Regions from separate parts of the Streptomyces sp. CNH287 genome, predicted to be linked through region 2. Evidence: riboswitches for the same ligand, from Rfam matches in the RefSeq annotation. Region 2 holds a riboswitch; the other holds the start of a gene.
The links. A riboswitch is a leader RNA that binds a small molecule or an ion and turns the genes downstream of it on or off. The one in region 2 is predicted to bind S-adenosylmethionine.
Positions count from the first base shown of each region.

Region 1 (10,887 bases), 150 kb from region 2:
GCTGTCCGCCGCACAGGCCGCCGAGGCCATCGCACGCGGCATCCGCCGCGTGGTGCCCGACGCCTCCCTCGACCTGATCCCCATCGTGGACGGCGGCGAGGGCACGGCCGAGGCGCTGGCCGCCGCGACCGGCGGCACACTCGTGGAACGCACCGCGACCGGCCCGGTGGGCGCGCCGGTGCGCACCCACTTCGCGCTGCTGGGGACGGAGCAGGGCGCCCCGCTCACCGCCGTGGTGGAGATGGCCGCCGTCGCCGGGCTGTCCCTCGTACCCCAGGACCAGCGCGACCCCGTCAGCACCACCACCTACGGCGTGGGCGAACTGATCCGCGCCGCCCTGGACGCCGGAGCCCGCCGCATCCTGATCGGCTGCGGCGACTCGGGCACCTCCGACGGCGGCGCGGGCGCGCTGCGGGCGCTGGGCGCCCGGCTGCTGGACGCGGACGGCCGCGAACTCCCGGACGGCGGCGGCGTGCTGACCCGCCTGCACCGCATCGACGTACGGCAACTGGACCCGCGGCTGCACGAGACCGAACTCCTGGTCGCCTGCAACCCGTTCAACGTGCTGTGCGGGGAGCGCGGCGTCGCGCGCGTCTTCGGACCGCAGAAAGGGGCGACCCCCGCCCAGGTGGAGCTGCTCGCGGGCGCCCTGGAGCACTGGGCCGACGTACTCGTCCGCGACCTGCGCCCCCGGCAGCGCGCCGACGGCGGCGGCCCCGGCACCCCCCTGCGGATCGAGGACCTGCGGCTCGCGCCGGGCACCGGCGCCTCCGGGGGCCTTGGCGCGGGACTGGCCGCGCTCGGCGCCCGGCTGCTGCCCCGCTTCGACGTGCTGCTGGACCACCTCGACCTGGACGCCCGGCTGGCCCCCGCCCACCTGGTGGTCACCGCCGAGGGCGCGCTGGACCGGCAGACCGCGCGCGGCAAGGTGCCCGCCGAGGTGGCCCGGCGCGCCAAGGCGCTCGGCCGGCCGGTCATCGCGCTGGCCGGCACCCTCGGCGAGGGCGCGCACACCGTACGGGCGTCCGGGGTGGACGCCTACAGCGGCATCCTGCCCGCGCCCGTCGCGCTGGCCGAGGCGCTCAGCCGCGGTGAGGAGTACCTGACGGACGCGGCCGAGCGGGCCCTGCGCATGGTGCTGCTCGGCACCCGGATGACGGGCGGGGCGTGGCCGGCCGGTCAGCGGGCGGGGTCGGGCGAACCGGGCCGGGCCCCCGTGGCCGGGGCGCCGGTGGAAGCGTCCGCGGGAGTGTCCGCGAGGGTGTCCGCGTCCACCGCGTGACCGGGCACGTAGCGGCCCCCCTCGCTTCGGTAGGTCCACCGGGCGCCGTGCGCCACCAGCTCCCGTACGGCGCCGAGGAACCGCTCGATGTGCTCGTCCGGCGTGCCCACCCCGAAGCTGACCCGCACCGCGTTCAGCGGGCGCTGCCCGGGCCCGGTCTCCCCCGCGCCGCACTCCCCGGGCTCGTCCGCCTCGCGGTCCAGCAAGGCGCGCAGCAGCGGGTGCGCGCAGAAGAGGCCGTCGCGCACCCCGATCCCGTACTCGGCCGACAGCGCCGCCGCGAAGTGCGAGCTGTGCCAGCCCTCGACGACGAAGGAGACCACGCCGACCCGCTCGGCCTCGGGGCCGAACAGTGACAGCACCCGTACGCCGGGCACCTCGGCCAGCCCGTCCAGCAGCCGTGCGAGCAGTTCCCGCTCCCGCCGCACCAGCTGTTCGAACCCGGCCTCCGCCAGCGCCCGGCAGGCCGAGGCGAGCGCGTAGGCGCCCACGACGTTGGGCGAACCGGCCTCGTGCCGCGCGGCGCCGGTGTGCCACTCGACCTCCACCCGGCCCTGCGGCGTGCGGGTGACCGTACGGCTGGCGCCGCCGCCCGCCAGGTAGGGCTCGGCGCTGCGCAGCCAGTCGGCCCGCCCGGCCAGGACTCCGGCGCCGAAGGGGGCGTAGAGCTTGTGGCCGGAGAGGGCGACCCAGTCGACGTCGAGGCCTGCCAGGTCGACAGGGTGGTGGGGGGCCAACTGCGCGGCGTCCAGCACGATCCGCGCGCCGTGCCGGTGCGCCACCTCGGCCAGCTCCCGTACGGGCCAGATCTCGCCGGTCACGTTGGAGGCGCCGGTGACGCACACCAGCTTGGGGCCCGCGGGCGCCGCGCGCAGCGCCGATTCCAGGTCGGCCACGGCCTGCCCGGGGCTGCGGGGGGCGGTCAGGCAGGTGGTGGCGTGGTCCCGCCAGGGCAGCAGCGAGGCGTGGTGCTCGGTCTCGAAGACGAACACGCGGGTGCCGTCCGGCAGGGCGCGGGCGAGCAGGTTCAGCGAGTCGGTCGTCGCCCGGGTGAAGACGACCTCGTCGTCCGGGCGGCAGCCGAGGAAGGCGGCCACAGTGGCGCGGCTGCGCTCGTACAGGTCGGTGGAGAGCTGCGAGAGGTACCCGGCGCCCCGGTGCACGCTGCCGTAGTACGGGGCGTACGCGGCGAGGTCGTCCCACACCTTGCGCAGCACCGGCGCACTGGCGGCCTGGTCCAGCGCGGCGTAGCGCACCTCGCCGCCGGTGACCAGCGGGACGAGCACGTCGTCACCGAGCACGGGCAGCGGCTCACCGCCCGTGCGGGCGGCGGCGGGACGGGCCGAGGGGAAGGCAGGGGCGGGGGCGGGCGAGGCTGCGGGCAGGTCGAAGGCAGGGGCGTCGACGGGCATGGCGAGATCTCCTGAAGCGGGCGTGTTCGGCACGGGGCAGGCGGACAGCGCGGAGCGCCGTCGCACGGGACTGCTCACGGGGGCGTACTCACCGGGCCGCCCACCCGGGCCGAACGCCACAGCAGCGTCGGACGGCAGACAGGAGGAGCGGGGCGGCACGCCTTAGGAGTGTCTTCGAAGTCCCGCCTTGCTCGTGGCGCCTGGCACGCACGTCTTCCCCCTGGCTTCGCCGGGAGGTACCCCCTGCGTTGTCGGAACGTCCACGTAACCCACTACGAGGACGCCCCTCCGCCTTGCAGCCGCACGCACCAGACACCACGAGCACCCGCCCTCCCAGGGGGCACCTCCCGGGCCGCCAAGGCCCAGGGGGAGGGACGGCGCTACTTCGAAGACACCCCTAGCACATTCGCTGGCTCACAAAAAGAACTCCCTCGAAGACCAGGGACCCCTGGAAAGAGGGACCCGCGCTTGCCGCAGACCTCGCTGTCTGCGGCCTGGTCATCACCCGGGGCACCCCGCCACGGACGGAGGGTTGCCGGACAGCGGGCCGGGGCCTTGATCGCTGTCACTCGTGACCTGCACGGGAGTATGCCACACCGCTCCCCGGACGCGGAAGCGCTCCCTGCCGGGGAGTCCCCCGGCGGGAGCGGCTGCCCCGACCCAGCGCCGGCGCCTACCTGTTGCTCGCCGCCACCCACGCCTCCAGCGCGGCCTTCGCCGCCCCCGAGTCGATCGCCTCGGCCGCCCGCCGCATGCCTGCCGCGAGCTGCTCGGCCAGCGTGCCCGTACCCGGTTCGAGGGCGACCAGCGCCGCCGCCGAGTTCAGCAGCACCGCGTCCCGTACGGGCCCCGGCGTGCCGTCCAGCAGTCTGCGCGCGACCTCCGCGTTGTACGAGGCGTCCGCCCCGCGCAGCGCCTCGACGGGCACCAGCTCCAGGCCCACCTCGCGCGGGTCGAACGTCTCCTGGCGCACCGTGCCCTCCCGTACGGTCCAGACCGTCGAGGTGGCCGTCGTGGTCAGCTCGTCCAGACCGTCGTCGCCGCGGAAGACCAGCCCCGAGGAGCCGCGCTCGGCGAGTACGCCCGCGATGATCGGCGCCATCCGCGCGTCGGCGACGCCCGTCGCCTGCGCCCGCACCCGCGCCGGATTGGTCAGCGGCCCCAGGAAGTTGAAGGACGTCGGGATGCCCAGCTCCCGGCGGGCCTGGCCGACGTGTCGGAAGGAGGGATGGAACTTCACCGCGAAACAGAAGGTGATGCCCGCCTCCTCGGCGACCTCGGCGACCCGGCGCGGTGTCAGCTCCAGATTGACGCCGAGCTTCTCCAGGACGTCCGAGGCACCGCTGGCGGAGGAGGAGGCGCGGTTGCCGTGCTTGACGACCCGCGCGCCGGCCCCGGCGACCACGATCGAGGACATGGTGGAGATGTTCACCGTACGGGCGCCGTCGCCGCCCGTGCCGACGATGTCGACGGTGGGACCGGGGACCTCGATGACGTTGGCGTGGGCGTACATCGCCCGCACGAGCCCGGAGATCTCCTCCACCGTCTCGCCCTTGGCCCGCAGCGCCACGGCGAACCCGGCGATCTGCGCGTTGGTGGCCTCACCGTTCATGATCCTGTCCATGGCCCAGGCCGTGGCCTCGGCGGAGAGGTTCTCACGGGCCAGCAGGGGCCTCAGGACGTCCGGCCACGAGCGGGCCGCCGTGGTGTCGCCTCCAGCGGGGGTCGCAGCGCTCATGGGGATCACTCCTGGCCTGGTTCGGTGTGCCGTACGGACGCGCCACCGCGGCGCGATCCGGCGGCCAGCCTATCGGCGCCGGGGCCCGGCGGCGCGAGTGTGCCCGTACTGCGGACGGCGGGACGGACGGGGGCGGAGGGAGAAGGCCGAAGGAAGGGGGAGGGAAGAGGGAAGGAAAGGCCGGAGGGCCCCGTCCCGTAAGGGGATCGGGGCCCTCCTGGGGGCTGTGGTGCGGGCCGGTCAGTGGTGACCGTGGCCGCTCGTCAGCTCCTTGTACTCCTCCGCCGTCGGCTTGGGCACCTGGCTCTCGTCGCTGTAGAAGCCCTTCGAGAGCGAGACCCGGATCTTCTCCACCGGGTTGACCTTGCGTTCGACGCCGTTCTCGTCGGTCTGCGGACCGATCTCCAGCGGCTTGTACTGGTCGTGCGCCGTGAGGACGTGCAGCTGCTCCTGCGAGAGCGGCTCGTGCACCTCCACGAACTCGCCGTGCGGCAGCCGCTTGATGATGCCGGACTCGCGTCCGTGCAGCACCTTCTCGCGGTCCCGGCGCTGGAGCCCGAGGCAGATCCGCTTGGTCACGATGAACGTCAGGACCGGCACCACGAAGAAGCCGATACGGACGAACCAGGTGATCGAGTTGATCGACAGATGCAGATACGTGGCCCACAAGTCGTTTCCGCCGCCGATGAGCGCGACGAAGTACCAGGCGATCCAGGCCATGCCGAACGCCGTACGCGTCGGCACGTTCCGCGGGCGGTCGAGAATATGGTGCTCGCGTTTGTCCCCGGTCACCCAGGACTCGATGAACGGATAGACCGCGATGACCGTCAGCATCACGCCCAGCATCAGGAGCGGGATGAACACGCCGAGCACAAGCGTGTGCCCCCAGGCGCTGATCTCCCAGCCCGGCATGATCCGGACCAGCCCCTCGGAGAAGCCGAGATACCAGTCGGGCTGCGCGTTCGTCGACACCTGGTCGGGCCGGTACGGGCCGAGCACCCAGATCGGGTTGATGGTGAACAGCGCGGCGATGGCCGAGATGACACCGAAGACCAGGAAGAAGAAGCCGCCCGCCTTGGCCATGTAGACCGGCATGAACGGCGTACCGACGACGTTCTTGTTGGTCTTTCCGGCACCCGCGAACTGGGTGTGCTTCTGGTAGAAGACCAGGATCAGGTGCGCCACCACGAGGCCGACCATGATGCCCGGCAACAACAGCACGTGCAGCGAGAAGAAGCGCGGGATGATGTCCGTCCCCGGGAACTCACCGCCGAACAGGAACATCGCGATGTACGTGCCGACCACCGGGGTCGCCAGGATCGCACCGTGCATGAAGCGCAGACCGGTACCGGAGAGCAGGTCGTCCGGCAGCGAGTAGCCCGTGAGGCCGGTGAACATCCCCAGCACGAGCAGCGTGAAGCCGAACAGCCAGTTGATCTCACGCGGCTTGCGGAAGGCGCCCGTGAAGAACACCCGCATCATGTGCACGAACATGGCCGCGAGGAAGATCAGCGCGCCCCAGTGGTGGATCTGCCGGATGAGCAGGCCACCGCGTACGTCGAAGCTGATGTCCAGCGTCGAGGCGTACGCCTCGGACATCGTGATGCCGTGCATCGGCACGTAGGAGCCGTGGTACTCGACCTCGGCCATGCTCGGCGTGAAGAACATCGTCAGGTAGACACCCGTGAGGATGATGACGATGAAGCTGTAGAGCGCGACCTCACCCAGCATGAAGGACCAGTGGTCCGGGAAGATCTTGCGCATGTTGGCCTTGGCCGCGCCGTAGATGCTGACCCGGCCGTCCGCCCAGTCGGCGACACGCTCCCCCGCGGGAGCCTTCCGCCTCTCCGACGCCTCGGCGTCGGACCGGTTCGACGTTGAAATACTCATCCGCGCTCCCAGAAGGCCGGACCGACCGGCTCCGCGAAGTCGCCCTGCGCTTCGAGGAATCCGTCCTTGTTGACGCTGATATTCAGCTGCGGCAGCGGGTGGCCCGCCGGACCGAACAGCACGCGTGCGCCGTCGCTGAGGTCGAAGGTCGACTGGTGGCAGGGGCACAGGACGTGGTGCGTCTGCTGCTCGTACAGGCTGACCGGGCAGCCGACGTGGGTGCAGATTTTAGAGTAGGCCAGAATGCCCTCGTGCGACCAGTCCAGTGACTGCTTGTCCTTGATGTCGTCCGGCTCGATCCGGACGAGCATCAGGGCCGCCTTGGCGATCTCCGTCTGGAACTCGTGCGTGCCCTCCTCCAGCCCCTCGGGCTTGGCGAAGGCGAGCGAGCCGACGACGATGTCCTCGGGCTTCAGCTTCAGGCCGGTGTTCTCGTTGACGAGGACCTTGCCCTTCTTCCACATCGTGTGCAGCAGCTTGTCCTCGGGCAGCGGCCCGAGGTCGCGCAGCAGCACGACGCTGGAGAGCGGCAGCAGGGCCATCGCACCGAACATCGTGTTGCGGATCAGCTTGCGGCGCCCGAACTGCGACTCGTCGGAGCCCTGCTTGAACTCCGCCAGGACCTGGGCCTTGACCTCGGGCTCGGCCGCCATCGGGTGGCGTTCCTGGATCAGCTCCACGTCCGTCATCAACGTGCGGGCCCAGTGCACCGCGCCCGCGCCGATGCCGAACAGCGCGATGCCCAGCGTCAGACCCAGCGAGAGGTTCAGCACGCTGACGTGGCCCAGCGGCCAGATGTAGACGATCTTGTCGATCGGGAAGGCCACGAACGAGGCGATGAAGGCGACGGTGGCCACCATCGACATGGTGAAGAGGAACGCGACCGCGCGCTCGGAGCGCCTGGCCGCCTTCTCGTCCAGGTCCTGGATGCGGTGCTCGTGCGGCGGCAGCCCCGGATTGGCGAAGGGGTCCTCCGCCGGCACGGCTACCGAACCGTCGGCCGACCGCGCTCCGTCGCCGGATTCCGACTGCTGCCCGCGGGGCAGATTCTCGTCGTCTGACACGTTCTCGTGTGGTCCAGTCTCGCTACTCATGACTTCTTGGCCTTTGTGGTCCGGGCCGCGACCCACACGGCGGTGGCGATCATCGCGCCGAGGCCGAACACCCAGGCGAAGAGCCCTTCGCTGACCGGTCCGGTGCCGCCGAGCTTGTAGCCGCCCGGAGAGTCCGCCGTGTCGCTGTTGACGGTCTTCAGGTACGCGACAATGTCCTTCTTGTCCTTCTTCGTCACCAGCGTGTCGGGGAACGAGGGCATGGCCTGCGGGCCGGTCTGCATGGCCTCGTAGATGTGCTTCTCGTCGACGTCCCCGAGGTCGGGCGCGTACTTGCCCTTCGTCAGGGCACCGCCCTCGCCGGTGAAGTTGTGGCACTGCGCGCAGTTCGTACGGAACAGTTCGCCGCCCTTGGCCAGGTCCGCGCCGTTCGGGCTGTACTGGTCCTTGGTGGGCACGCTCGGGCCGGGGCCCAGCGAGGCGACGTAGGCCGCCAGCTGGTCCGTCTCGGCCTGCGTGTACTTCGGCTTCTTCTTCGGCGCCTGCGCACCGGGCTGCTGGGCGGGCATGCGGCCCGTGCCGACCTGGAAGTCCACGGCTGCGGCGCCGACGCCCACCAGGCTCGGCCCGTCGGTGGAGCCCTTGCCGCCGGTGCCGTGGCAGCTGGCGCAGCCTACGGCGTAGAGCTTCTTGCCCTCCTTGATGGCGAGGGAGGAACTCGACGCCTGGTCGGCCTTGGCCTCATCCGCAGGAGCGAACGCGGTGTACAGCCCCCCGGTAGCCGCCAGCGCGAAGAGTAGGACGACCAGCGCCGCCAGCGGATGGCGCCGTCGTGCGGAGAGCTTTTTCACGGATTACCCCGGTGTCAGGATCTTCTGCGTCGATGCTTATGGCTATGTCTGAGAGTGAAGGACCCGTGCGCGGATCACTGGATCAGGTAGATCGTGGCGAAGAGGCCGATCCAGACGACATCGACGAAGTGCCAGTAATAGGACACGACGATGGCGGCCGTGGCCTGCTCGTGGGTGAACCGCTTCGCCGCGTACGTCCTGGCCAGCACGAGCAGGAAGGCGATCAGTCCGCCCGTCACATGCAACCCGTGGAAGCCGGTGGTCAGGTAGAACGCCGACCCGTAGGCATCCGAGGACAGCGTCATGCCGTCCTTCTTGACCAGCTCCGTGTACTCGAAGATCTGGCCGCCCACGAAGACGGCACCCATCACGAACGTGACGATGAACCAGCTCCGGAGCTTCTTCACGTCCCCGCGCTCGGCAGCGAACACGCCGAGCTGGCAGGTGAGCGAGGAGAGCACCAGGATCGTGGTGTTCGTCGCCGCGAAGGGAAGGTTCAGCGTTTCCGCATGCCCCTTCCAGAACTCGGCGCCCGTCACGGATCGCAGGGTGAAGTACATCGCGAAGAGGGCCGCGAAGAACATCAGCTCGGAACTGAGCCAGATGATGGTTCCGACGCTGGTGAGGTTCGGTCGGTTGACCGATGGGTGCGCGTGCCCGGTGTCTACTGCTGTTGCTGTCGCCACGCCGACATTATGTCGGTCGCTTATCCCGGCCTCACCTTGGGGGGTGCCGTTCGGTGTGTCCCCGGGTGCCGTCCCTGCTCAAACGGCCCTGTGCGACGGCCCCGGCGGCAGTGTTGACGCGACGTCGGAAGGAGTAGCATCCGGCCCAGCAGCGTTCGAAGTTCGACGAGATCCCTCACGCGGAGGAACGATGAAGGCGACCGCCACGGTGCTGGTCTACAGCGACGACGCCAACACCCGCGAGCAGGTCCGGCTCGCCGCCGGGCGCCGCCCGGCCTCCGACGTGCCGCAGATCCAGTACATCGAGTGCGCCACGCTGCCGGCCCTGATCTCCACCCTGGAGGAGCGCGTGGTGGACGTCTGCGTGCTGGACGGCGAGGCGGTACCGGCCGGCGGCATGGGCGTGTGCCGCCAGATCAAGGACGAGATCTTCCGCTGCCCGCCGGTGCTCCTGCTCATCGGCCGCCCGCAGGACGCCTGGCTGGCCACCTGGAGCCGGGCGGAGGCTGCGGTCTCCCACCCGGTGGACCCGGTGGCGCTGGCGGACGCCCTCGCCGGGCTGCTGCGCGGCGAGCGTACGGGCGTGGACTCCGGCGCCGCCTGAGAGGCCGCGCGGCCCCTGGGCCTCAGAAGTCGAAGCGGAGCCGGGCCGCGTCGCTGCCGGTCTCCCGTCCGCGGGTCTCCTTGAGCAGCGAGCTGCCCTCCCGCCACTTCGGCCAGCTCAGGTTCCAGTCCCCGAAGCCGTTGCCGAAGGCGGGCATGCGGTCCCCGTCGCCGTTGACGTACTTCACTATGTCGCCCCGGCGCACCAGCTTGTAGAACCACTGGGCGTTCTCGCTGCTCATGCCCGTGCAGCCGTGACTGACGTTGGCCGACCCGTGCGAGCCGGACGACCAGGGCGCCCCGTGCACGAACTCGCCGCTGCGGGTCACCTGCGTGTTCCAGTGGACGGGCAGGTCGTACGACTCGGAGCTGCCCTCCGGTATGCCGATGCTGGTGCCCTGCATGCGGATGAACGGCTGCTTCCCCAGCACCACCTTGACCCCGGTGCGGGTACGGAACCCGGGCTTGCCGGTGGTGACGGGCACGGTGCGCAGCCGCTGCCCGTTCCGGCGCACGGTCATCGTGTGGGTGCTCATGTCGACCAGCGCCTCGATCCGCCGGCCGGTGCGGATCGCCAGCGGCTCGGAGGCGCCGCCGCGCAGGCCGTCCCGGATGCGGACCCCCTGGAGCGCGGAGCGGGCGGTGATCGACGCGTGCGCGGGCCAGTACTCCCGGGGCCGGTAGTGCAGGGTCTTGTCGTCCGCCCAGTGCCACGCTCCGGCCGTCCGGGGCACGGAGTCGACCAGCAGGGCGCGCTCCACGGTGCGGCGCTCCTCCGGGTCCTGGACGCGGTGGCTCAGCTGTGCCACCAGCGGCTGCCCGACGCCGTAGGTGCCCTTGTCCGGGCCGAAGGTGACGCCGAGCTTCCGGCCGTCGGCCGGCTTGGTCTCGAAGCGCAGAGTGCGGCTGCCGGGGGCGCCACCGCCCTTCTCCGTGCTGACCAGCACCGTGTAGCGGACGCCCGCGGCCAGTGAGCCGGTGCTGCGCCAGCGGGTGCCGTCGGCGGAGAGCCGGCCCGCGACCCGGCGGCCCGCGCCGTCGCTGGCTATGACGTCCGTGATGCGGCCCTCGCCGCCCGTCGTGGTGACCTCGAGCGGCTCGCGGTAGTCGACGACGGCGCCGTCGTCCCCGACGTTGACGGCCACCTGGTCACTGGCGTCGTACGGCGCGGCGGCGAACGGGCTGGTGTCCTCGCCGCAGGCGGTGAGCCCCACCGCCAGGGGCACGAGTATCAGTGCGCAGCTGATCGCCATCCGGCGGTTCGGTAGATGTGTCATAGGCCCAAAATATGAAGATTGGTCAGTTCGGGCCTGCTGGGTTCATGCAAACGGGTCGGCCCCCGGAGGTGTCCGGGGGCCGACCCTTGACCGTGC
Region 1 is NZ_KE384251.1:214,346-225,232, forward strand. It holds gene H299_RS36070 (glycerate kinase family protein) at 1-1,282, shown strand, start outside; gene H299_RS38635 (aminotransferase class V-fold PLP-dependent enzyme) at 1,180-2,694, opposite strand; SAM riboswitch class IV at 3,154-3,271, opposite strand; gene trpD (anthranilate phosphoribosyltransferase) at 3,368-4,432, opposite strand; gene qcrB (cytochrome bc1 complex cytochrome b subunit) at 4,673-6,322, opposite strand; gene qcrA (cytochrome bc1 complex Rieske iron-sulfur subunit) at 6,319-7,416, opposite strand; gene qcrC (cytochrome bc1 complex diheme cytochrome c subunit) at 7,413-8,225, opposite strand; gene ctaE (aa3-type cytochrome oxidase subunit III) at 8,300-8,911, opposite strand; gene H299_RS0124670 (hypothetical protein) at 9,102-9,515, shown strand; gene H299_RS0124675 (Ig-like domain-containing protein) at 9,538-10,791, opposite strand.
Region 1: linked by a shared signal. The riboswitch ahead of H299_RS38635 (aminotransferase class V-fold PLP-dependent enzyme) and the one ahead of thrC (threonine synthase) in region 2 are both predicted to bind S-adenosylmethionine.

Region 2 (10,887 bases):
CAGCCCCGGCCTCACCGGCCCCGACCCGGCCCGCACCGACCGGCAGCAGATCTTCGACGCGTTCAGCGGGGGCGACGTCGGCATGCTCAACGGGCACCCCACCCTCATGCAGCAGGCCGCGCGCGACAAGGTCCGCTACGGGACCACCCGGCTGCCCGGTAAGAACGGCCCGGCCGCCACCACCATGGGCGTCGCCGACTGGATCATGGCCTTCAAGAAGAAGGGCCACCGCAAGGAGGCCGGGAAGTTCCTCGCCTTCGCGTTCAGCGAGAAGAACCACTACGACTTCGTCAGCCGCTACGAGCTGCTGCCGGTGACCACCAGCGCCTCGGAGCGGATGCAGAGCGACGACGAGCGGCGCCACCTGCGCAAGTTCCTGGACCAACTGCCGACGGCCGAGTTCTACCCGGCGGGCAAGGTGTCCTGGGGCAAGGTCAGTTCGCAGATCAAGAAGGCGGTCGGCGAGGCGGTCGCACCCGACCGGAGCCCGGCGCAGGTGCTCGGCGCGGTCCAGCGGACGGCGGAGACGGCCGAGGCACAGGCGGACGGCTGAGGGAGCGCAGATCATCTCCGGGAGCAGGCGCCCCGGCAGCGGAGCCCGGAGCCGGACCAGGGGGCACGGGGCAGCCCGCGGGGAGTACGTTGGAGAGATGGCGCAGCACACGCGGGACGGCGGCGATCCCGGCGGTCCGGACGGCTCGGGCGGCCCGGGGAGTCCGGCCGTTCCGGCAGCTTCCGGTGCCGGTACGGCCGGGTCCGCCGTTACGGCCGCGGACGGCCTGTCGGCGCGCGACGTGGCCGTCCTCGCCGTCGAGCGCCGCGGCTGGCCCGGACCCGGTGCCAAGGAGCGCGCCATAAGGGAGCGGCTGGGCATCTCCCCCACCCGCTACTACCAGTTGCTCAACGCCCTGCTCGACGACGCCCGCGCACTCGCCCACGACCCTGTCACGGTCAACCGCCTCCGCCGCCGCCGGGAGTCCCGGCGGGCGAACCGCTGAGCGCCCGCGCAGCCGCACTGCCCGCAGCCGCACTGCCGCTTCCGGCGGGTACCCGTGCGGCGGGCGTGCCGCCCGATAGGCTCGGCGGCATGGGTAGCGACTCTCCTCCCGGCCCCGCTCTTCCCACCCCCGGCACTCCGGCAGGCCGCGCCGGGCTCGCCGCGCTGCTGGCGCGGCCCGCGCGCGCCGTGGTGGTCACCGACTTCGACGGGACGCTGGCGCCCATCGTCCCCGACCCGGAGCAGGCCCGCGCGCACCCGGACACCGTGCCCGTGGTGGCCCGGCTCGCCCCGCGGCTGCGCGCGGTCGCCGTGCTCACCGGACGCCCGGCTGAACTGGCCGTGCGCTTCAGCGGGTTCGCCGACCTCGCCGCCCGGCCGCCGTCCCCGCCGAACCTGACGGTGCTCGGCGCGTACGGCGCGGAGCGCTGGGACGCCGCCACCGGCACCGTCCGCGTCCCTGCGCCGCACCCCGGCGTGGCGCCCGTACGGGCCGCGCTGCCCGCGCTCCTCGCCGGGGAGCCGGGCGTCCACGTCGAGGACAAGGGCGGCGCGTTGGCCGTCCACACCCGCCGGGCCGCCGACCCGGCCGCCGCGTACGAGCGCCTGCGGGCGCCGCTGGCCGCGCTCGCCGCCCAGCACGGTCTGCGGGTCGAACCCGGGCGCCTGGTAATGGAGTTGCGTCCGCCGGGCATGGACAAGGGCCTGGCGCTGCGGGAGTTCGCGCGCGAGACGGGGGCCGGGGCGGTGCTGTACGCGGGCGACGACCTCGGGGACCTTGCGGCCTTCGACGCGGTGGAGGGCCTGCGTGCCGAGGGCGTGCCCGGCGTGCTGGTGTGCAGCGGGAGCGACGAGGTGACGGAGCTGTCCGGCCGCGCCGACCTCGTGGTCGACGGCCCGTCAGGGCTGCTGGCGCTGCTCGCCGCCCTCGCCTCCGCGCTGGAAGGCCCGGCCCTGGACGCGGACTCGACCCCCGACGCGGCCCCCGACACGCCCCCCGACTCGCCCCCGGACCCGGCCGCGCCCCCGGCCGCCCCGTGACCCGCGCCGCGCGGCTGCGCGTGGTCACCTGGAACCTGTGGTGGCGCTTCGGCCCCTGGCACCGGCGCCGGGAGGCGATCCGTACGGTGCTGCGCGCGCTGCGGCCCGACGTCGTGGGCCTCCAGGAGGTGTGGTCGGACGGCACCGAGAATCTCGCCGGAACGCTCGCCGACGACCTCGGCCTCCACTGGACCTGGGCTCCCTCCTCCCGCTCCGAGCGGTGGAACCGGCGGCTGGCCGGCCCCTCGTCCACGGCGCCCCCGACCGAGTACGGCGTCGGCAACGCCGTGCTCAGCCGCTGGCCCGTGCTGGACCGTACGGTCCTGCGGCTGCCCGCCGACGGTGCCCGCGACGACGGACGGCTCGCCCTGCACGCCCGGCTGGACGCCCCCGGCGGCCCGCTCCCCTTCTTCACCACCCACCTCAACTCGGCGCCGCACGACTCCGCGCTGCGCTGCGCCCAGGTCACCGCGCTCGCCCGCTTCGTCGCGGAGCACCGGGGCGGTACGGACTTCCCGCCCGTGCTCACCGGCGACTTCAACGCGCTGCCCGACTCGGACGAGCTGCGCCTGCTCGGCGGCCATCGCACCGCGCCCGCCGTCCCGGGCCAAGTGCTGCTGGACGCCTGGGAGTACGCCGATCCGGCGGCGCCGTCGGTCACCTGGGACCCGGCCAACCCGTATGTCGCGGAGACCTTCTCTCCGGGCGGGCGGATCGACTACATCCACGTCGGCCCGCCGGGGCCGGGCGGGCTCGGCCGGGTGTGCTCCGTGCGCCGGGCGGGCGACGGTCCGGTGGACGGGGTGTGGCCCTCCGACCACGCGGCGGTCACGGCCACGCTGGCGCTCTGAGCACAGCGCGCGGGGCGTGGACGGGCCGGCGCGCGCCGCACGCGGCCGTCTTCAGGCGGTGCCCGTGCCCCGCGCGCCCAGCGCCTCCAGCTGGGCCAGGAACCAGGCGGCGGGCGGCAGCGCCGTCGCCGCCGCCGCGAGCCGGGCGGTACGGGCCGCCCGCTCCTCGGGCGGCATCGTCAGCGCCGCGTGCAGCGCGCGGGCCGTCGCGGAGACGTCGTAGGGGTTGACCGCGAGCGCGTCGCCCGCCAGCTCCGCGAAGGCGCCCGCCTCGCGGGAGAGCACCAGGGCGCAGCCCGCGTCGGAGACCACCGGGACCTCCTTGGCGACCAGGTTCATGCCGTCGCGCACGGGGTTGACCAGGGCCACGTCCGCCAGCCGGTAGGCGGCCAGCGAGCGGGCGAAGTCGTCCTTCACGTGCAGCACGACCGGGGTCCAGCCGGGCGTACCGAAGTCCGCGTTGATCTCCTGGGCGACCCGCGCCACCGCCGCCGTGTAGTCCCGGTAGACCGCCAGGTCCTGTCGGGAGGGGTACGCGAGCGCCACGTGCACGACCCGCTCGCGCCACTCGGGGCGGGTGGTCAGCAGCTCCCGGAAGGCGTGCAGGCCGCGCACGATGTTCTTGGACAGCTCGGTGCGGTCCACCCGCACGACCGTCCGGCGCGGCGTGCCGTCCGGTGCCGCGCCGATCTGCGCGCGCAGCGCCGCCGCCCGCTCCGCCACGTCCGGGCGGTGTGCCCGCTCGCGCAGGAACTCCGCGTCGGCGCCGAGCCCGTGCACGCCGATGGCCGTGGTGCGGCCCTCGTGGGTGACGTACGGCTCGCCGTCGGCCGTGGCCCCCACCTCGGCGCCCAGCACCTCCGCGCAGCAGGCGGTGAACGCGTCCGCCCAGCGGCGGGTGAGGAACGCCGCCCGGTCGGCGCCCAGCACGCCGCGCAGCACGGCGGCGGCGGTTTCGTCAGGCAGCAGCCGGTAGTAGTCCGGCGGCGCCCACGGGGTGTGCGAGAAGTGGCCGATCCGCAGGTCGGGGCGGCGCTCCCGGAGCAGCGCGGGGACCAGGTCCAGGTGGTAGTCCTGCACCAGGACGGCCGCGCCCGGCGCCGCCTCCTGCGCGAGCGCGTCGGCGAAGGCGGCGTTGTACGTCTCGTACGCGCCCCACTGGCGGGCGAACTCCGCGTCGAAGACCGGCTCCAGCGGCGTCTGGTAGAGCAGGTGGTGCACGAACCACAGCACGGAGTTGGCGACGCCGCCGTAGGCGTCCGCGAAGACCTCCGGCGGGATGTCGAGCATGCGGACGGCCTGGCCGCCGGTGTCGGCCGGATCGAGCCGCGCCCCCGCACCGGCTCCCGCACCTGCACCGGCTCCTGCCCCCGCCCGCCGGGCGGCCTCGCGGTCCGCGTCGCCAAGGGCCGCGCACACCCACAGCGCGCCCGCGTCCGGTCCGATCGCGCTGAGCCCGGAGACGAGCCCGCCGCCGCCGCGCCGGGCGGTGAGCGCACCGTCCTCGGCGGCGGAGTAGGCCACAGGGCCCCGGTTGGACGCGACGAGTACCTGCGCGGAGCGCTCGGGGGGCATGGGCGGAGCCTAGCCACCGGGCCGGCGGCGTAAACGCGGGACGCGCGGGTCGTACGGGGGGCGGGGGAAACCGCGTTGCCGGGTCGTGCGCCGGTGTGTTCGGGTTTGCGTGGGGGAGGACGTTTTCCGCACGACCGTGTATGAGGAGAGACCCAAGCGTGAGCAGCAGTGTGCGACTGATCCGGAACGAGCAGCTGTCGGACGTGGCGGAGTACGCCTACGCGTCGGCCGTCTCGGCACCGGCTCGGACGATCTTCACGGCGGGCGCCTGCCCGCTGGATGCCGAGGGCAACACCGTCGCCGTCGGGGACTACGTGGGGCAGGCCCGGCAGGTGATGGCCAACCTGGAGGCGGCGCTGACCGGCGCGGGCGCCTCGCGTACCGACGTGGCGAAGACCACGGTGTACGTGGCGTCGGCGCGTCAGGCGGACCTGGTCGCCGCGTGGGAGGTGGTCCGCGAGTGGTTCGGGGACCACGACGCCCCGAGCACCCTGCTGGGTGTCTCGGTGCTGGGGTACGACGACCAGCTCGTGGAGGTGGAGGCGGTCGCCGTCACCTCCTGAGCGAGCCCGCACCCGCCCCGCACCCGCCCCGCACCCGCACCCGCCCGCACCCGCCCGCACCCGCCCGGCCCGCGCCGGGCGGCGGCCGGGGGAGCCGGTGGTCAGCCGCGGGCCGCGTACTCCGGGATCTCCCGCATCGGCGGGCGCTCCTGCGTGTCGACCGCGTGCGTGTGCGGGGTGAAGCTCCCGTCCGGCGAACGGGCGAACTGCGTCAGGTCCGGGCGCACCGGGGCGGCGGCGGGCAGCCGCTGCTGGGCGGTGCGGTAGATCGTGGCGGCCATCCGGCCCAGCGCCTGGCCGTCCTGGTGGCGGTGGCGGCGCACTCCCACGTCGACCTGGGCGAGCGCGTCCAGTCCGGCCGTGTCCAGGGCGTCGATCAGCAGCCCCAGCTCGACGCCGTAGCCGACGGGGAAGGGCAGCCGCTCCAGCAGCTCGCGGCGGGCCGCGTACTCGCCGCCGAGCGGCTGGACGAAGCCCGCCAGCCGGGGCCAGTGCAGGTTGAGCAGCGGCCGGGCGACCAGCTCGGTGACCCGTCCGCCGCCCGCTGCCGCACCGGCCGGCCCACCCGCCGCGCTGATGCCGCCCGGCTCACCCGGCACCGCGCCGAGCGGCCGGTCGTACATCGCCTTGACCAGCCGCACCGACGGATCGGTCAGCAGCGGCCCCACGATGCCGGAGACGAAGTCCGCCGAGAAGTCCTCCAGATCGGCGTCCACGAAGCAGACGATCTCCCCGCTGGTGGCCAGCAGCGAGCGCCACAGCACCTCGCCCTTGCCGGGCAGCGCGGGCAGCCGGGGGAGTATCTCGTCGCGGTGCACGACCTTCGCGCCCGCGTCGCCCGCGACCTCGGCCGTTCGGTCGGTGGAGCCGGAGTCCATCACCACCAGTTCGTCGACCAGCGGCACGGCCTCGGTCATCAGCTCCCGCCGGATGACCGAGACGATGCGGCCGACGGTGCGCTCCTCGTTCAGCGCGGGGAGGACGACGCTCACGCCCCCGTCCATGCCCCCGCGCGCGCCCGCCGTGCCTCCGTGCGCACCGCGCCGCCGCCGCTTCGCGGCGAGGAGCTGGTCCATCGGCCGATCCGCCGCTGACCAGGAGCGACGTTCGAGCCAGTGGCCGACCTCGTCCAGCACGTGCGCTCCTTTGTGATCCATCTCGCGGGCCGGACGCTCTCTCCACACCCTTGGCCTTCGGTTACAGTCTTGAACAACGACATCGGCCTTCGCATGCCGGGGTCGATCCGCGAGGCCGCCTGCCGCTGTACGAGGGCGACGGCGGCAGCGCGACAACTTCATACCGCTCATCCAGAGGGGCAGAGGGAACGGCCCGATGAAGCCCCGGCAACCCTCCAGCCGGCCTTGCGTCCACCGCGAGGCTCCCGGCTAGTGAAGGTGCCAACTCCGTCTCGCGGCGAGATACGTCGCGGGGAAGATGAGGAGAAAGGGCCTCGCCTTCATGGCTGTGCAGACTCCCGAGAAGTCCACCGGCGGTTCTGTTTCGCTCGGACCCGCCGCCGCGCTCTCCTGCCGCGAATGCGGCACCCGCTTCGCACTCGGCCCGATCTTCGCCTGCGAGGAGTGTTTCGGCCCCCTCGAAGTGGCCTACGACCTGCCCACCGGTGACCCGGAGGGCCTGCGGAAGCAGATCGAGGCGGGCCCGCCCAGCATCTGGCGGTACGCACCGCTGCTGCCCGTGCCGGCCGGCGTCGCCGCCAGGCCCAGCCTCGACCCCGGCTTCACCCAGCTGGTGAAGGCCGACAACCTGGCCCGCGAGCTGGGCATCACCGGCTCGCTGCACATCAAGGACGACTCCGGCAACCCGACGCACTCCTTCAAGGACCGGGTCGTCGCCATCGCCGTCGAGGCTGCGCGCGCCTTCGGCTTCACCACCCTCTCCTGCTCCTCGACGGGCAACCTGGCCGGTGCGGTGGGCGCCGCCGCGGCCCGCGCCGGATTCCGCTCCTGCGTCTTCATCCCGCACGACCTGGAAGAGGGCAAGGTCGTGATGGCCGCCGTCTACGGGGGCGACCTGGTCAGCATCGAGGGCAACTACGACGAGGTGAACCGCTTCTGCTCCGAGCTGATCGGGGACCCGCTGGGTGAGGGCTGGGGCTTCGTCAACGTCAACCTGCGCCCGTACTACGGCGAGGGCTCCAAGACCCTGGCCTACGAGATCTGCGAGCAGCTGGGCTGGGAGCTGCCGGACCAGCTGGTGATCCCGATCGCCTCCGGCTCGCAGCTGACGAAGATCGACAAGGGGCTCAAGGAGCTGATCGCCCTCGGCCTGGTCGAGGACAAGCCCTACCGGATCTTCGGCGCCCAGGCGGAGGGCTGCTCGCCGGTCTCCCGCGCCTTCAAGGACGGGCACGACGTCGTACGGCCGGTCAAGCCGGACACCATCGCGAAGTCCCTGGCCATCGGGAACCCGGCGGACGGGCCGTACGTCCTGGACATCGCCCGGCGCACGGGCGGCGCGGTCGAGGACGTGGACGACGCGCAGATCGTGGACGCGATCAAGCTGCTCGCCCGCACCGAGGGCATCTTCGCCGAGACGGCGGGCGGGGTGACGGTGGGCGTCACCCGCAAGCTGATCGAGAAGGGCCTGCTGGACCCGGCGCTGTCCACCGTCGTGCTCAACACGGGCGACGGCCTGAAGACGCTGGACGCGGTGGCGCCGACGTCCAAGCCGTCCGCGACGATTCCGCCGAGCCTGGCCGCCTTCCGCGCCGCCGGTCTCGGCTGAAGTCCCCCGTACTCCGTTCCTCGCACCCCGTTTCCCGGAAGGTGAATCGCATGAGCGTCAATGTCCGAATCCCGACCATCCTGCGCACGTACACCGGCGGCAAGTCCGAGGTGCCCGCCGAGGGCGCCACGCTGTCGGAGGTGCTGACCGACCTGGAGAAGAACCACGCCGGAATCGGCGCCCGGGTCCTGGACGACGAGGGCAAGCTGCGCCGCTTCGTGAACGTGTACGTGAACGACGATGACGTGCGCTTTGCCCAGGGTCTGGAGACGGTCACCCCGGACGGCGCGGGCGTGTCGATCATCCCGGCGGTGGCCGGCGGCTGCTGAGCCGCCCGCCCGCCCTCCAGTACGGCGATCGCCCCCTCCCGGCCCGGCCGGGAGGGGGCATTTCGGTTCCCCGAAAGGGAGTAGAGTGGACTCGCTCCCTCCCCATGCGTGTCACACGCAACGAGAACGCGACAAGTTGCGCCCCAAAATGGCGCCGCAATTGTCGCGTTACTGCGTTATGTCCCATCCCAATTGCCCCGCTTTTCCGGGTTATTCCGGCTAATTGGCGATCTGTCCGGACGGGAATTCTCGTCCAACTGACCTGTTGCAGACGGCGTTCAGGCAGATACATTCAGCGGCGGTCGACGCGTTCCGGCGCACATCTCCAGTTACTGGGGGTGAGGTCTGACCCGGGTTCGCGAAGTGCGGGCTCGCGCAAGGGCCAGTAATAGGGGAGTTTGGAATGGCTCAGGGCACCGTCAAGTGGTTCAACGCGGAGAAGGGGTACGGCTTCATCGCGGTCGACGGTGGTGCGGACGTCTTCGTCCACTACAGCGCGATCCAGATGGACGGCTACCGCACCCTGGATGAAGGACAGCGAGTCGAGTTCGAGATCTCGCAGGGTCAGAAAGGGCCGCAGGCGGACATGGTCCGCGTCACCGGCTGAAGCGCCGACCGGGACTGCATACAGCTCTTCGAGGGCCCGCACCCACCTGGGTGCGGGCCCTCGCGCGTGCCCGGAACCGGCCTGCCCGCGCCCCGCCGCCCGCCCGTCGCCCGCCCGGCGCCCGCCCGTCCGCCGGGGGGACCGCTTGCACTCGAGGGGGTCGAGTGCTAATCATTGGCGTTAGCACTCTGACAGTGAGAGTGACAGAAGGACCGGTTCGGTGAGGTCCGCCGACCGGGTGGGGCAAGGAACCACCTGGTGTGCGGGCCGTCCGTCGCGGGCGCCAGCGCGGTCCGGAGAAATCCGCCCCTTGACACTCTGTGCTGAGGGGTCCCCGACGTCCGGGAGGACCACTTCACATGGCCAAGATCATCGCCTTCGACGAGGAGGCGCGGCGCGGCCTCGAGCGTGGGATGAACCAGCTCGCCGACGCAGTCAAGGTCACGCTCGGCCCCAAGGGCCGGAACGTCGTGCTGGAGAAGAAGTGGGGCGCCCCCACGATCACCAACGACGGTGTCTCGATCGCCAAGGAGATCGAGCTGGAGGACTCCTACGAGAAGATCGGCGCCGAGCTGGTCAAGGAGGTCGCCAAGAAGACGGACGACGTAGCCGGTGACGGCACGACGACCGCGACCGTCCTGGCCCAGGCCCTGGTGCGCGAGGGGCTGCGCAACGTCGCGGCCGGCGCGAACCCGATGGCGCTGAAGCGCGGCATCGAGAAGGCCGTCGAGGCCGTCTCCGCCGCCCTGCTCGAGCAGGCGAAGGATGTGGAGACCAAGGAGCAGATCGCCTCCACCGCCTCCATCTCCGCCGGCGACCCGCAGATCGGCGAGCTGATCGCCGAGGCGATGGACAAGGTCGGCAAGGAAGGCGTCATCACGGTCGAGGAGTCGCAGACCTTCGGGCTCGAGCTTGAGCTGACCGAGGGCATGCGCTTCGACAAGGGCTACATCTCCGCCTACTTCGCCACCGACATGGAGCGGATGGAGGCGGAGCTGGAGGACCCCTACATCCTCATCGTGAACTCCAAGGTCAGCAACGTGAAGGACCTCCTTCCGCTGCTGGAGAAGGTCATGCAGTCCGGCAAGCCGCTGCTGATCATCGCCGAGGACGTCGAGGGCGAGGCGCTCTCCACCCTCGTCGTCAACAAGATCCGCGGCACCTTCAAGTCGGTCGCCGTCAAGGCTCCCGGCTTCGGTGACCGCCGCAAGGCCATGCTCGGCGACATCGCCATCCTCACCGGTGGCCAGGTCATCTCCGAGGAGGTCGGCCTCAAGCTGGAGAACGCCGGTCTGGAGCTGCTCGGCCGCGCGCGCAAGGTCGTCATCACCAAGGACGAGACCACGATCGTGGACGGCTCGGGCGACACCGACCAGGTCCAGGGCCGGGTCAGCCAGATCCGTGCCGAGATCGACAACTCCGACTCGGACTACGACCGCGAGAAGCTCCAGGAGCGCCTCGCGAAGCTGGCCGGCGGCGTGGCCGTCATCAAGGCCGGTGCCGCCACCGAGGTGGAGCTGAAGGAGCGCAAGCACCGCATCGAGGACGCGGTGCGCAACGCCAAGGCGGCCGTCGAGGAGGGCATCGTCGCCGGCGGCGGCGTGGCGCTCATCCAGGCGTCCAGCGTCTTCGACAAGCTGGAGCTGGAGGGTGACGAGGCCACCGGCGCGCAGGCCGTCAAGCTCTCGCTGGAGGCCCCGCTCAAGCAGATCGCGGTCAACGCCGGTCTCGAGGGCGGCGTCGTGACGGAGAAGGTGCGCAACCTGAAGCCGGGTCACGGCCTCAACGCCGCGACCGGTGAGTACGTCGACATGCTGGCCGAGGGCATCAACGACCCGGCCAAGGTCACGCGCTCCGCGCTGCAGAACGCCGCCTCCATCGCGGCGCTCTTCCTCACCACCGAGGCCGTCATCGCCGACAAGCCGGAGAAGGCCGCGGCCGGCGCCGCGGACCCGACCGGTGGCATGGGCGGCGACATGGGCTTCTGATCCCCCGGGATCAGCGGTCGCGCCATACGCGTCGCGCCGTACGCGTCACGCTGCACGCCAGAGGGCGGCTCCCCGTGCGGGGGCCGCCCTTCGGCGTGCGCGGGCTGAGGGCCTGTCGGGTGACAGGCGCCAAGAAGCACCGTTCGGCCGAAGAAACGGAACGCACTCTTCCTGTTCTCTTGTGATCAACA
Region 2 is NZ_KE384251.1:367,602-378,488, forward strand. It holds gene H299_RS0125365 (extracellular solute-binding protein) at 1-553, shown strand, start outside; gene H299_RS40670 (DUF3263 domain-containing protein) at 651-998, shown strand; gene otsB (trehalose-phosphatase) at 1,088-2,038, shown strand; gene H299_RS0125380 (endonuclease/exonuclease/phosphatase family protein) at 2,053-2,889, shown strand; gene H299_RS0125385 (trehalose-6-phosphate synthase) at 2,941-4,464, opposite strand; gene H299_RS0125390 (Rid family hydrolase) at 4,623-5,027, shown strand; gene H299_RS0125395 (glucosyl-3-phosphoglycerate synthase) at 5,129-6,163, opposite strand; SAM riboswitch class I at 6,328-6,468, shown strand; gene thrC (threonine synthase) at 6,486-7,772, shown strand; gene H299_RS0125405 (MoaD/ThiS family protein) at 7,823-8,101, shown strand; gene H299_RS0125410 (cold-shock protein) at 8,505-8,708, shown strand; gene groL (chaperonin GroEL) at 9,068-10,696, shown strand.